DNA from 3 places in the Enterobacter sp. HK169 genome. Region 1 is predicted to be linked to each of the others. Evidence: riboswitches for the same ligand, from Rfam matches in the RefSeq annotation. Region 1 holds a riboswitch; each other region holds the start of a gene.
The links. A riboswitch is a leader RNA that binds a small molecule or an ion and turns the genes downstream of it on or off. The one in region 1 is predicted to bind thiamine pyrophosphate.
Positions count from the first base shown of each region.

Region 2: another riboswitch for thiamine pyrophosphate. It lies ahead of thiC (phosphomethylpyrimidine synthase ThiC); the one in region 1 lies ahead of thiB (thiamine ABC transporter substrate binding subunit).
Region 3: another riboswitch for thiamine pyrophosphate. It lies ahead of thiM (hydroxyethylthiazole kinase); the one in region 1 lies ahead of thiB (thiamine ABC transporter substrate binding subunit).

Region 1 covers NZ_CP017087.1:3,683,416-3,688,477, reverse strand. The annotation lists gene sgrR (HTH-type transcriptional regulator SgrR) at 1-1,412, shown strand, start outside; TPP riboswitch at 1,449-1,549, shown strand; gene thiB (thiamine ABC transporter substrate binding subunit) at 1,581-2,564, shown strand; gene thiP (thiamine/thiamine pyrophosphate ABC transporter permease ThiP) at 2,540-4,150, shown strand; gene thiQ (thiamine ABC transporter ATP-binding protein ThiQ) at 4,134-4,835, shown strand; gene EnteroDNA1_RS17490 (DedA family protein) at 4,880-5,062, opposite strand, start outside.
Region 2 covers NZ_CP017087.1:3,179,624-3,184,685, reverse strand. The annotation lists gene nfi (deoxyribonuclease V) at 1-339, opposite strand, end outside; gene hemE (uroporphyrinogen decarboxylase) at 349-1,413, opposite strand; gene nudC (NAD(+) diphosphatase) at 1,452-2,225, opposite strand; gene EnteroDNA1_RS15080 (Rsd/AlgQ family anti-sigma factor) at 2,321-2,818, shown strand; TPP riboswitch at 2,873-2,984, shown strand; gene thiC (phosphomethylpyrimidine synthase ThiC) at 3,063-4,958, shown strand; gene thiE (thiamine phosphate synthase) at 4,958-5,062, shown strand, end outside.
Region 3 covers NZ_CP017087.1:1,405,742-1,410,803, forward strand. The annotation lists gene EnteroDNA1_RS06725 (PfkB family carbohydrate kinase) at 1-226, shown strand, start outside; gene EnteroDNA1_RS06730 (GntR family transcriptional regulator) at 200-946, opposite strand; gene thiD (bifunctional hydroxymethylpyrimidine kinase/phosphomethylpyrimidine kinase) at 989-1,789, opposite strand; gene thiM (hydroxyethylthiazole kinase) at 1,786-2,556, opposite strand; TPP riboswitch at 2,592-2,688, opposite strand; gene EnteroDNA1_RS22545 (YadA C-terminal domain-containing protein) at 3,320-4,195, shown strand; gene EnteroDNA1_RS06750 (hypothetical protein) at 4,406-4,840, shown strand.

The sequences.
Region 1 (5,062 bases):
AAGATCTGCTCGAGCAGGACCGCATCGATCAGCTGGTACAGCTGGTTGGCGACAAAGCCGCCGTGCGCCAGATGCTGGTTTCCCATCTCGGGCGCAGCTTTCGTCAGGGCCGCCACATTCTGCGGGTGCTCTACTACCGTCCGATGAAAAATCTGTTGCCCGGCACGGCCTTACGCCGCTCAGAAACGCATATGGCCCGGCAAATCTTCAGCGGCCTGACGCGGATAAATGAGGAAAACGGGGAACTGGAGGCGGATATCGCGCATCACTGGCAGCAACTTTCCCCGCGCCACTGGCGCTTCTTTTTACGCCCCGGCATCCACTTTCACCACGGCCGCGAGCTGGAAATGCACGACGTCATCGCCTCCCTGGAACGTGCCCGCAGGCTACCGCTCTACTCGCATATCTCCCGCATCCACTCGCCCACGGCCTGGACGCTGGATATTGAGCTGTCGCAACAGGATAAGTGGCTTCCCTGGCTGCTGGGCTACGTGCCGTCGATGATTTTGCCCGGCGAGTGGGAATCAATGAACAATTTTGCCAGCCTGCCGATTGGCACCGGGCCTTACTCCGTGTCCCGCAATAACAGCAATCAGCTGAAAATCCGCGCGTTCGACGACTACTTTGGCTATCGGGCGCTCATCGACGAAGTGAACGTCTGGGTATTGCCGGATCTCAATGAAGACCTGAGCTGCGGGCTGACGCTGGAAGGCCCCACCACGGGAGAAAAAGCCGTGGAGAGTCGCCTCGAGGAAGGGTGTTACTATCTCCTGTTTGACCGCCGCACCCACCGTGGGGCAAACCAGGCCGTCCGCAAGTGGGTTAGCCACGTTTTGTCCCCTTCCAATCTGATTTACCATGCGGAAGAGCAGTACCAGACATACTGGTTCCCGGCGTACGGCCTGCTTCCGCGCTGGCACCACGCCCGCCCGGTGCACTGCGACAAACCCGCAGGGCTGGAGTCCATCACCCTGACCTACTACCGCGAACACGTGGAGCATCGTTTTATCGCCAGAATCATGACCCGGCTGCTGGCAGCCGAGGGGGTCACGTTAGAGGTCAGGGAAGTGGACTATGACGAATGGCATCAGGGGGAGATCGCCAGTGATATCTGGCTCAACAGCGCCAACTTTACCCTGCCGCTCGATTTTTCGCTTTTCTCGCATCTGTATGAAGTCCCGCTGATCCAGCACTGCATCGACCGTGACTGGCAGCAGGATGCCGCCCTGTGGCGCGCGGGCGAAATGAATCTTGCAGCGTGGTGCCAGCAGCTTCTGGCCGAGCAGGCGATCGTACCCTTGATCCACCACTGGCTGATGATCCAGGGCCAGCGCAGCATGCGCGGCCTGCGGATGAACACCCTGGGCTGGTTTGATTTTAAATCCGCCTGGTTTGCGCCGCCGGAGCCATAACGCTTTCGTAATATTCACCAAATCATTACAATAGCGCCGTTCTCAACGGGGTGCTGCATCACAGATGTGCGCTGAGATAATACCCGTCGAACCTGATCCGGATAACGCCGGCGAAGGGATTTGAGGCTGTCTCTCAAAATCCTTTGCCACTCAACCTTGAGGTGCAAAGTGTTAAAAAAAGTTCTCCCCCTGCTGGCGCTGTTTGCGCTGCCTGCTTTTGCGAAGCCCGTCCTGACGGTCTACACCTATGACTCCTTCTCTGCCGACTGGGGCCCTGGCCCGGTGGTTAAAAAAGCCTTCGAAGCTGACTGTAACTGCGAGCTGAAGTTCGTGGCGCTGGAAGATGGCGTATCGCTGCTCAACCGTCTGCGCATGGAAGGGAAAAACAGCAAGGCCGACGTAGTGCTCGGGCTGGATAACAACCTGCTGGAGGCCGCCTCGCAAACCAAACTGTTTGCCAAAAGCGGCGTCGCGGCAGATGCCGTTAACGTGCCGGGCGGCTGGAAAAACGACACCTTTGTGCCGTTCGACTATGGCTACTTTGCTTTTGTTTACGACAAAAATAAGCTGAAAAACCCGCCGAAGAGCCTGAAAGAACTGGTTGAGAGTGACCAGAAATGGCGCGTGATTTATGAAGATCCGCGCACCAGTACGCCAGGCCTGGGCCTGCTGCTTTGGATGCAAAAGGTTTACGGGGATAAAGCGCCGGAAGCGTGGCAGAAACTGGCCGCCAAAACCGTCACCGTGACCAAGGGCTGGAGCGAAGCCTATGGCCTGTTCCTGAAAGGCGAAAGCGACCTGGTGCTGAGCTACACCACCTCTCCGGCCTACCACATTATCGCCGAGAAGAAAGATAACTATGCTGCCGCTGATTTTGCTGAAGGGCATTATCTGCAGGTGGAAGTCGCCGCGCGTACCGCCGCCAGCAAACAGCCGGAGCTGGCCGAGAAGTTCCTGAAGTTTATGGTTTCACCGGCGTTCCAGAATGCGATTCCCGCAGGCAACTGGATGTATCCGGTCACGAACGTTGCGCTGCCCGCAGGTTTCGAGCAGCTGACCAAACCAAAAACCTCGCTGGAGTTTACGCCGCAGCAGGTCGCCGCGCAGCGTGCAGCATGGGTAAGTGAATGGCAACGCGCCGTCAGCCGTTGATTCCCGGCTGGTTACTTCCCGGGCTGCTCGCCGCCACAGTGATGGTGGCGGTCAGCCTGGGGGCTTTTCTTGCACTGTGGTTCAACGCGCCAGAGAGCGACCTGCTCGCCCTCTGGCACGACAGCTACCTCTGGCACGTTATCCGTTTCTCCTTCTGGCAGGCGTCTCTCTCAGCCCTGCTGTCGGTGCTCCCGGCTATTTTTCTTGCGCGCGCCCTGTATCGCCGGCGTTTCCCCGGCAGGCTGGCACTGCTGCGCCTGTGCGCCATGACGCTGATCCTGCCCGTGCTGGTGGCGGTATTTGGCATCCTCAGCGTTTACGGTCGCCAGGGCTGGCTGGCTTCGCTGTTCGGCCAGCTTGGTCTGGAATGGTCATTCTCTCCTTACGGATTGCAGGGCATTCTGCTCGCGCACGTGTTTTTCAATATGCCGATGGCAACGCGCCTCTTCTTGCAGGCGCTGGAAAACATTCCCGGCGAACAGCGTCAGATTGCCGCCCAGCTCGGCATGCGCGGCGTTTCATTCTTCCGCTTTGTCGAATGGCCGTGGCTGCGCCGCCAGATCCCGCCCGTCGCGGCGTTAATCTTTATGCTCTGCTTTGCCAGCTTTGCCACCGTGCTGTCGCTCGGCGGCGGGCCGCAGGCCACCACCATTGAGCTGGCGATTTACCAGGCGCTGAGTTACGACTACGATCCCGGTCGCGCCGCGCTGCTGGCGATGGTGCAGATGGCGTGCTGCCTTGTGCTGGTGCTGTTGAGCCAGCGGCTGAGTAAAGCCATTCCTGCTGGCAGTAATCAAATAACCGGCTGGCGCGACCCGCAGGACAGCCTGCACAGCCGCGTTACCGATTTTATCCTGATCGCGCTGGCGCTCCTGCTTCTGCTGCCGCCGCTGATGGCCGTTATCGTTGACGGACTGAACCTCAATCTCATGTCCGTCCTGCAACAGCCCATCCTCTGGCAGGCGACCTGGACCTCGCTACGTATCGCGCTGGCGGCAGGGTTACTGTGCGTCGTGCTGACCATGATGCTGCTGTGGAGCAGCCGTGAACTCTATGCCCGGCAGGCCCAAAAGGCCGGGCAGGCGCTGGAGCTGACGGGCATGCTGATTCTGGCGATGCCGGGCATCGTACTGGCGACGGGCTTCTTTTTACTGTTCAACAGCACCGTCGGCCTGCCGGAAAGGGCCGATGGCATTGTGATTTTCACCAACGCCCTGATGGCCATTCCTTACGCGCTCAAAGTGCTGGAAAACCCGATGCGCGACGTCAACAGCCGCTACGGTTTGCTGTGCCAGTCGCTGGGCATGCAGGGCTGGCAGCGGCTGAAGGTGGTGGAACTGCGCGCGCTAAAACGTCCGCTGGCGCAGGCGCTGGCGTTTGCCTGCGTGCTGTCGATTGGGGATTTTGGCGTGGTGGCTCTCTTTGGCAATGAAGATTTCCGCACGCTGCCATACTGGCTCTATCAGCAGATCGGCTCTTATCGCAGTCAGGACGGCGCGGTCACCGCGCTGTTACTGCTGCTGCTGTGCTTTGCCTTATTTACCGTTATCGAAAAACTTCCGGGGCGTGATGTTAAAACTGACTGATGTAACCTGGCTTTACCAGCATCTGCCGATGCGCTTCACGCTCTCCGTGCGCCAGGGGGAGATAATCGCCGTGCTTGGTCCAAGCGGCGCGGGAAAAAGCACGCTGCTTAATCTGATTGCGGGTTTTCTGCAGCCGGCAAGCGGCGCGATCGTCATTAACAATCACGATCATACCCACACGCCGCCTGCAAAACGTCCGGTCTCAATGCTGTTTCAGGAAAACAACCTGTTTACCCATCTGACGGTGCGGCAAAACATCGCGCTGGGGATGCATCCGGGACTCAGGCTGAACGATGCCCAGCGCCAGAAGCTGGAGATCATTGCCGCCCAGATGGGGATCAACCAGTTCATCGACAGGCTGCCGGGCGAGCTTTCCGGCGGCCAGCGTCAGCGCGTGGCGCTGGCGCGATGTCTTGTCCGCGAGCAGCCGATCCTGCTGCTGGATGAGCCGTTCTCGGCGCTCGATCCCGCGCTGCGCCTGGAGATGCTCGCCCTGGTGCAGGACGTCTGTCAGCGCCAGCAGCTGACGATGCTGATGGTTTCACACAGTATTGAGGATGCTGCCCGCATCGCCCCGCGATCGGTGGTGATTGCCGAAGGGCGTATTTTGTGGGATGGAAAAACAGAAGAACTGCTGAGCGGTAAGGCGGGGGCGTCTTCACTGTTGGGCATTCGTGCGGTCTGATGCCCTCACCCTGGCCCTCTCCCACGGGGAGAGGGAAATCGTCGTTAACGGCTCACCACTTTCAATAAAATCTCGCCGTACACCGGCATCAGCGGGTGGCGAATCAGCGCGACCAGCGCCACCACAGCCACGCCAAGCGTCAGCGGGGCCAGCCACAAAAGGCGAGAGCGCGGAAGATAGCGCGTCAGGCGATCGACGCTGGCTTTCCCACTGCGCCACAGCCGCCA
Region 2 (5,062 bases), 500 kb from region 1:
TAAACGGCGCGGGTGTGAGATACCGTGTCCATCGACAAACAGCAGGTCAGGTTTTTGCGAGAGTTGCTCCCACGCTGCCAGCAGCGCGGGATATTCGCGGAAGGAGAGAAAGCCCGGAATGTACGGCATGGTGGTCGCGATACGCGCTACCTTGTACTCCACCAGCTCAAGCGAAGGGTATTTCAGTACCACCATCGCCGCTCGCGTCACTTCCCCACCCTGCTCGAATCCGACGTCTGCTCCGCCAATGTACTGCGGAGGATCCTTATCCAGACGATCCTCGCGGATCACCGATGAGGCCAGTTCGATTTGTTGAGCGCGTAGCGACGCGAGATCCATAATCACTCCTTACTTGTGATACTGGGCAGAAAGCCGATGCACCGCCTCCACAAATACGCCTGCGTGTTCTGGCGGCACATCCTGATGAATGCCGTGGCCGAGGTTAAAGACGTGGCCTTCCCCCTGGCCGAAACCAGACAGTATAGTCGACACTTCTTCTTCAATGCGCGCTGGCGGCGCATAGAGCATGGACGGGTCCATATTGCCCTGCAGCGCCACTTTGTCGCCCACGCGACGGCGCGCATCGGCGATATCGGTGGTCCAGTCGAGGCCCAGCGCGTCGCAGCCGGTTGCCGCCATCGCTTCCAGCCACTGGCCGCCACCTTTGGTGAACAGCGTCACCGGCACGCGGCGGCCTTCGTTTTCACGCAGCAGGCCGTCGACGATTTTGTGCATGTAGTACAGGGAGAACTGCTGATAATCGCGCCCGGTCAGCACGCCGCCCCAGGTATCGAAAATCATCACCGACTGCGCACCCGCCTTAATCTGCGCGTTCAGATAGAGGGTGACGCTCTTCGCCAGCTTATCGAGCAGCGCATGCAGGGCCAGCGGCTCGGCGTACATCATCTTTTTAATCATGGTAAAGGCTTTGCTGCTGCCCCCTTCCACCATATAGGTCGCCAGCGTCCACGGGCTGCCGGAGAAGCCAATCAGCGGCACTTCACCTTTCAGCTCGCGGCGAATGGTGCGCACGGCGTTCATCACGTAGCCCAGCTCGCCTTCCGGATCGGGGATCGGCAGCTTATCCACGTCGGCTTTGCTTTTGATTGGGGAGGTGAAACGCGGGCCTTCACCGGTTTCGAAGTACAGGCCAAGGCCCATTGCATCCGGAATGGTCAGAATATCCGAGAAGAGGATCGCAGCATCCAGCGGGAAGCGGCGCAGCGGCTGGAGCGTCACTTCGCAGGCCAGCTCGGCGTTTTTGCACAGCGACATAAAATCGCCCGCCTGCGCGCGCGTGGCTTTGTACTCCGGGAGATAGCGTCCCGCCTGGCGCATCATCCACACCGGGGTGACATCAACGGGCTGGCGCAGCAGCGCACGCAGATAACGATCGTTCTTCAGTTCGGTCATTTTTGCAGTTCCTTAAGCGTCATGGCCTCAGTGTAACACTACTCATACTCGGCCCGACACATCGCCACGGTATCTTCTATCAGCCGACGCGCCACGGTGCCCGGCGGAGGTAACAGCGGTAGATCGTCGTAGCGATACCAGTTTGCTTCCAGCAGCTCTTTCTGATCGATAACGATCTCGCCGCTATCATATTCGGCCATAAATGCCGTCATCAGCGACTGCGGGAACGGCCACGGCTGCGAGGTAACGTAGCGCAGGTTCTTCACTTTGATCCCGCTCTCCTCCATCACCTCGCGCGCTACCGCCTGCTCCAGCGTTTCGCCCACCTCGACGAAGCCGGCCAGCACGGTGTGAATGCCGTTGCGATGGCGGGTATGCTGCGCCAGCAGGATGGAATCCTCCCGGCGGATAGCGACGATAATGCACGGCGCTATCTGCGGATAGTAGCGTTCGCGGCAGTGGCTGCAGAGCATCGCCCACTCGGTTTTGCTCGGGCGCATGGTATGACCGCAGTAGCCGCAGTATTTATGCGAGCGGTAAAACTCGGCCAGCTGCACGCCGCGCCCCGCCAGCTGGAACAGCCCCACGTCCAGATCCAGCACCTGGCGCACCGATCCCATATCCTGGCGGCGGGACTGTTGGATCAACCACACGGGCTCACCCTGCCACTCGCCGATCTGTAGCGCTGGCTGGCCAACGAGATCGAACGCCTCAGCTGCGCCATAGGGGATTTCCCCGGCAGGAAGCCATAATTTTTGTTCGTGACTGACGATCCACCAACCAAGATCTGATTTTTCAATAATACGATCCATATCTATTGCACTACCTTCGCTTCACTGACATGTTGTTAGCATTGTGGTTACATTCTGGATAAGCAGATTCAATCCTACATTTTGCGGAGTCGACCATGTTAAACCAGCTGGAAAGCCTGACTGAGCGCGTTAGAGGAAATAACAAACTGGTGGATCGCTGGCTACATGTACGCAAGCATCTACTCGTGGCTTATTACAATCTGGTCGGTATTAAGCCTGGCAAAGAATCGTTTATGCGACTGAATGAAAAAGCGCTGGATGATTTTTGTCAGGGCCTGGTCGACTATCTGTCCGACGGCCATTTCAATATTTATGAACGCATTATCCGCGAAATGGAAGGTACAACACCCTATTTAGCGGCCAGCAAGCTCTATCCCCTTCTGGAAGCCAACACCCAGCAGATCATGGATTACTATGATTCCGCGCTCGAGAACGCTATCGATCACGATAACTATCTTGAGTTTCAGCAGGCGCTATCCGACCTCGGCGAAGCGCTGGAAGAGCGATTCACGCTGGAAGATAAGCTGATCGCCCTCGTGCTGGACAATGATTTGAACATCAGTAACGAAGAGAACGTCGCGCGCCCTGCTTGAGTTCTTCATCGTTAACGAGTAATTTACAACCATTCGCCCCTCTCACGAGGGGGATTTTTCTTGTCGGAGTGCCCAGCGCCTGAACGCGCGGGCTGAGACCGTTAATTCGGGATCCGCGGAACCTGATCAGGCTAATACCTGCGAAGGGAACAAGAGTCACATTGCTGTTGTATCGCCTGAGGGCGATCCTCTCTTGCTTCATCCGTCGTCTGACAAGCCATGTCCTTCACTTTTGGAATGAGCTATGTCTACTGCAAAACTGACCCGCCGCGAACAGCGCGCACAGGCCCAACACTTCATCGACACGCTGGAAGGCACCGCTTTCCCGAACTCGAAACGCATCTACATTTCCGGCTCGCAGGCCGATATCCGCGTCCCAATGCGCGAAATCCAGCTCAGCCCGACGCTTATCGGCGGCAGCAAAGATAACCCCCAGTATGAAGACAACGAAGCCGTGCCGGTGTATGACACCTCCGGTCCGTACGGCGATCCTGATGTTGCCATCAACGTCCAGCAGGGTCTGGCAAAGCTGCGCCAGCCGTGGATTGATGCGCGCAACGACTGTGAAGAGCTGAGCGTACTCAGCTCTGCCTACACCAAAGAGCGCCTGGCCGACGACGGTCTGGACGAGCTGCGCTTTACCGGCCTGCTGACGCCAAAACGCGCTAAGGCGGGCAAATGCGTGACCCAGCTGCACTACGCGCGCCGGGGCATCGTCACGCCGGAGATGGAGTTCATCGCCATCCGCGAAAACATGGGTCGCGAGCGCATCCGTAGCGAAGTGCTGCGCTATCAGCATCCGGGTGAAGGCTTTGGCGCTCGCCTGCCGGAGAACATCACGCCGGAGTTTGTGCGTGACGAAGTGGCCGCAGGCCGCGCGATTATCCCCGCCAACATCAACCACCCGGAATCCGAGCCGATGATTATCGGCCGCAACTTCCTGGTGAAGGTCAACGCGAACATCGGTAACTCGGCCGTCACCTCCTCCATCGAAGAAGAGGTGGAGAAGCTGGTCTGGTCCACGCGCTGGGGCGCGGACACGGTAATGGACCTCTCCACTGGACGCTATATTCACGAAACCCGCGAATGGATCCTGCGTAACAGCCCGGTACCGATTGGCACCGTCCCGATTTATCAGGCGCTGGAAAAGGTCAACGGCATTGCCGAAGACCTCACCTGGGAAGCGTTCCGCGACACGCTGCTGGAGCAGGCCGAACAGGGCGTGGACTATTTCACCATTCACGCGGGCGTGCTGCTGCGCTACGTGCCGATGACGGCGAAGCGCCTGACCGGCATCGTCTCGCGCGGCGGTTCCATCATGGCGAAGTGGTGCCTGTCCCATCATCAGGAAAACTTCCTCTACGAACACTTCCGCGAAATTTGCGAAATCTGCGCCGCGTACGATGTCTCTCTGTCGCTGGGCGACGGCCTGCGTCCGGGCTCTATTCGCGACGCGAACGACGAAGCGCAGTTTGCCGAGCTGCACACGCTGGGCGAACTGACCAAAATCGCCTGGGAGTATGACGTGCAGGTGATGATTGAAGGCCCGGGCCACGTGCCGATGCAGATGATCCGCCGCAACATGACCGAGGAGCTGGAGCACTGCCACGAAGCTCCGTTCTACACCCTGGGGCCGTTGACCACCGATATTGCGCCGGGCTATGACCACTTCACGTCGGGCATTGGGGCGGCGATGATCGGCTGGTTCGGCTGCGCTATGCTCTGCTACGTCACGCCAAAAGAGCACCTCGGCCTGCCAAACAAAGAGGATGTGAAGCAGGGGCTGATCACCTACAAAATTGCCGCCCACGCCGCGGATCTGGCCAAAGGCCATCCGGGCGCGCAAATCCGCGATAACGCCATGTCGAAGGCACGCTTTGAATTCCGCTGGGAAGACCAGTTCAACCTGGCGCTGGACCCGTTCACCGCCCGCGCCTATCACGACGAGACCCTGCCGCAGGAATCGGGCAAAGTCGCGCACTTCTGCTCTATGTGCGGGCCAAAATTCTGCTCGATGAAAATCAGCCAGGAGGTGCGCGACTACGCCGCCGCGCAGACCATTGAAGTGGGCATGGCGGACATGTCTGAAACCTTCCGCGCCAAAGGCGGCGAAATCTACCTCAAAAAAGAGGAGGCGTAATGTATAAGCCCGATTTCCCGCCCGTTCCCTACCGTTTAGGGCTCTATCCGGTGGTGGACAGCGTGGAGTGGATAGAGCGCCTGCTGGAGACAGGCGTTCGAACG
Region 3 (5,062 bases), 2.3 Mb from region 1:
CGCCGCGCTGATTGTGCGTCATGATAAAGACGGTGCCGCGTGGTATGACGGCGACGATGCGGGCGTTGTTCCGGCGTTCCCGGCGACGGTTGTGGACACCATTGGCGCTGGCGACAGCCACGCGGGCGGCACGCTTGCCGGGCTGGCGTCCTGGGTAGTCAGCCACCGCGGCGGGGACTGCGCCCCGACTCGCGAGGCGCTACTCCTCGCACACAAAGACGTATAGATCGCTGCGACAGTAGCTGATGCTGTACTCAATCGGCCGGTGCTGTTGGTCAAGCGCGACCTGCTTGATCACCAGCACCGGTATTTTTTCGTCCATTTTAATGTGCGCCTGAAACTCGCTGTCCGGCATGCGGGCGCTAACCCGTGAACGGGTGCGCTGCGGGAAAATATTCTGACTGCGGAAGTAATCGTACAGCGAAATGCCAATCGCATCCGGATCGGGAATGAGCCCGACCGGCACCCAGGACTCTTCAATCGATACCGCATCGTCATCCACATAGCGAATGCGCTTGAGCAAAAAGACCTCGCTGTCCGGAGGGATCGACAGGTGGTTTGCGACCTCCTCCGGGCACTTCACCACCCGCTTGTTGACCCACAGCGTATTAGGCTTTTGGCCGCGCAGCACTACCTGCTGGGAAAAACCGCGCGCCTCTTTCAGCGAATATTCAAAGATATTGTTGATTTGCGTGCCATAGCCACGGGAGCGAGTGACCACGCCCTCTTCCTCGAGCGCCTGCATCGCCTTTCGCACGGTGATGCGCGACACCCCGGTTAACTGGCTCAGATCGCGCTCGCCGGGCAAAATATTCCCGTGCTCCAGCACCCCGCTGCGCACCGCGTTTTTTACCGTTTCGGCAAATTTCAGGTACAGCGGCGTGTTGTCAGGCGCGGCGATCCGTTCATTCAGTTGAGCGATTAACCGGGTATGCGCTTGTTCCATCTCTGTTTTCTCAGGCGTGGTGTTTCCTGCCAGTATACTGGGTTACCACCATGCATGAAAATGATGAACCGGCCCAATACCGTGACCCACTTCCAGAGTATCGGCTTTTGCCAGCGCCGCCGAGAGCCAGGTTTTCGCTTCGCGCACCGTATCGGCCCAGCCTTCATGCCGCGGGCGCAGCGCCGCCAGCGCGGCGGAGAGCGTACAGCCAGTGCCGTGGGTGTTTTTGGTCTGCACGCGCGGAGCGGTAAAACGTACTTCGCCGTCGCGGGTAAAGAGCCAGTCCGGGCTTTCAGCATCATCCAGATGACCGCCCTTCATCAGAACCGCCCCGCAGCCCATCGCCAGCAGCGCGTTTCCCTGCGCTTTCATCTCGCGTTCAGTTTGCGCATGCGATGTGCCTAACAGCGCGGCGGCCTCCGGCAGATTGGGCGTGATAAGCGCCACCTGCGGCAGTAGCTTTGTACGCAGCGTCTCCACGGCGGAGGTGGAGAGCAGCGGGTCGCCGCTTTTTGCCAGCATGACGGTATCCAGCACCACGTTTTGCACCTGATAGCGTTTAAGCCGCTCGGCCACCGCCTCCACAATATCCGTCTCCGCCAGCATGCCGATCTTGGTGGTATCGATGCGCACATCGCTGAACACTGAATCCAGCTGCGCGGCAACAAAATCCGGCTCGATACGGTAGACCGACTGCACGCCGCGCGTGTTTTGCGCCACCAGCGCGGTAATGACCGAGCAGCCGTACGCGCCAAGGGCCGAGAAGGTTTTGAGATCGGCCTGGATACCCGCGCCACCGCTGGGATCGGTGCCGGCAATGGTCAGGGCGTTAATCCGCTTCATGCCTGCTCCTCCAGCGTATAAAGCGCATCCAGAAACGCGCTGGCAAAACTGCCTGGTCCACGCGACTGCGCAATGGCCACCGTTCCGGCCCGCTTCATCCATCCGCAGGCGGCAGCGACGTTATCCATCCGGTCGCCCGGTAGCGAGCAGCTCGCCGCCACAACGGCAGAAAGCGCGCATCCCGTTCCCACTACGCGCGTCATCAACGGATCGCCGCCCGTTACCGTGCGGGTGCGTTGCCCGTCAGTGATGTAATCCACCTCACCGGTGACGACCACAACGGCATTGGTCTGGCGCGCCAGCGCCTGTGCAGCGGGCACCGCGCTGGCTGCGGTATCGGTTGTATCGACGCCGCGCCCGCCCGCGCTCATTCCGGCAAGGGCCAGAATCTCGGAGGCATTGCCGCGAATGGCGGCCGGTTTCAGGGCAAGGATTTGATGGCAAAAACGGGTGCGGAACGTCAGGGCGCCCGCAGCAACCGGGTCCAGCGTCCAGGGCTTGCCTGCCGCCACCGCGCTTTCTATTGCCCGACGCATCGACTGGGCGCGCGGCGAGGTCAGCGTGCCTACGTTAATCAGCAGCGCATCGGCGATGGCGGCGAACTGTTCAGCCTCTTCGGCTTCAATCACCATCGCGGGTGAGGCGCCAAGCGCCAGCAAAACGTTGGCCGTAAAGGTCTGTACGACATCGTTAGTCATACAGTGGGTCAGCGGAGAACGGGTTCGGAAGTGGTGTAAAACGTGTAAATCGAGCAGGTCAGGCTGCATGGGTTCGCTCCTGCCTTGCGTGAAGAAGCGATGACCGGGAAGGCATCTGACTTCCCTACGCTGGCATTATCCAGATCAGGTAATACGGGTATTTCTCAGCCTTCACAAAGAAGGGCACCCCGAGTCAAAACACTTTTAAAACAGTGAGTTATAAAACTCATTAACGTTATGTAGTGTAACCGCGGCCCCAGGCCAGGCGCAAGGAGTTTCGATTTATCACGCCGTTGTCACCGCGGAAATCTCCAGGCGCTCTTTCCCGTTATTTGCCAACATTTATTACGCTTTAGTTAATTCTGGTTCAGTAATTGTTAATACGTTATTGAAAAACTTTATTACGTACTTTTACTGAGACTATTATTTTTATTTTTTATTACGTGCTCATTACGCTTTTATAAGATAGGGAAACTTCTTTCGCATGAAAGAATAAGACAGTATTAATTTATTTAACTCTATTAAACATTTGTACTTTGATCAATAGCTTAACGCTCCCCTGGATTTATCGCATAATCCATAAGTTAATGTATACATTAAATAAACCTCCTCGATACCGCACCCTGCCCTTTCATTTATTCATATCATTTATGATTTAGATCAAAATCATCAATTTGGGTTTAATCGATAGTTTATTCACGCTACTAAAAAAGGTCCGGGCATTGAATATCCTGTATTGAGATATGGAAATACAGATATCCACATGCCACTAAAGCCAAAACTGTTCTGCTTAATTTTGTTTTTTAATACGTTAATGATGTGAGTCCTTCGAATGAAAATTTTCAATAAATCTGTTATTCCTGTTTTTGTATTTGGGGTGGTCGCCGGTAGCGCCGTGAATATTACCAACGCTGCTGCTGCCGTTTGGGATGACGCATCAATCACAGATATTGTGAATGACCATCAAGACCAAATTACGCAAAACAGGGTCGATAGCATTGCTCGCGATCTCTCAACTGAAAATCGCTTAACGCAGGTGGATAGCGACCTTCAATCCACTAAATTAGGTGTTTTGGTTATTGAGCAAGCCACAAATGACGCTTACCAAAAAGCCTTGCTTGCTGGTGCGCTTGCAGATACCGCCAATCAAAAAAGCGATGCGGCTTTACAGGGCGTTATGACGAACGGCACAGAAATTATCAATATGGAAAACGTTAACAAAGTGCAAGATAACCGTCTTGACAGCCTGGAAAATGCCCCTAAACCCACTAACGGCGTAGATGGCAAAGATGGCGTGACGACCACCGTGACGCACATGCAGGTAGACGCAGCAACACAAACTAAAGTGGCTAATAATACCCAGGCAGTTACCGCCACCGCACAGGATCTGCTGGCAACGAAACAGACGTTACAGGCAATGAATAACAATACCAACCAGCAATTTAAATCACTGCACGATGAAGTAGATAATAATAAGAAGCAAGCTAATGCCGGTATTTCAGGTGCCATGGCGATGGCTGGATTACCGCAGGTACAAACGAATCAGCATGTTATGTTCTCTGCTGGCGGAGCCACATACAATAGTGAAAGCGCCCTTGCCGTTGGGGCATCCGTTAACTTTAGTTCACATGTGATCGCGAAAGTGAGCTTCTCTGATGATACCGCCAATAATATGGGAGCGTCAGTTGGCGTCGGAATGGGCTTTTAACGAAATACAACTTAAGCATTATTAACTTACGCCATTAAGTTAATAACCTGCTTGCCTCCGGCAAGAATAGCGATGACAGAAAAAACATGCTCAGACATATCATTATTTCAGCGACCCTGTATCTGATGCTCATTGGCGTCGGTATTTGGATCGGCATGATGTACGTCTCCTATTATCTGTGCGTTTTATAAGGTGAACAAAAGTTTAGCCATGAAAACTCAATTAATATGGATTGCACTGATGTTAACGGTAGCGACAACACCGGCTCATGCGATTAACGCGCATTATCGTGCTCAATTAGAACGTTCAGGATGTACTGAGATGAACGCGAATGACGGCTCTTGTGATATCCACAAAACAAAAGCCCAAAATGCGGCGCAGCACTCAACAGCTGCGGGCCACGACCCTTTGCGTGAAGCCACTTTTACATCGGATGCGGTTAACGCCACGATTTCAAATGGCTTTTTTAACGCCACCATTAACGGCAAAAAGGCCACCGTTAAGCGTCTGAATGCTCATTTCTATGAGATTCACGGTAATGGTTTTGTTATATCGCTAAGCATTGATGAGAACGGCATTACGGCGGCGTCCTGGAATAAGACGACGGGGCGTAACCACGGCATTTTGCAGGTGTCGCAGAAATAAAGCGAACAAGGAGGCAGTCTGCCTCCTTTTCGGTCAGCGAATGGCACGATTTGTCACACTCTTTTTTATGAATTTACAGTCAGGGCAGAACACACGTAACAGTCTGTTTTTCTTTACCATAAAGTGCAATTTTCTTTCTTAAAAAGGGGATATCCCCTCCCCTGAGCGCCATGTCACAAAACAGTAAACAAATTAACCATTGAGCCCCGTGGCAAAAGGCTC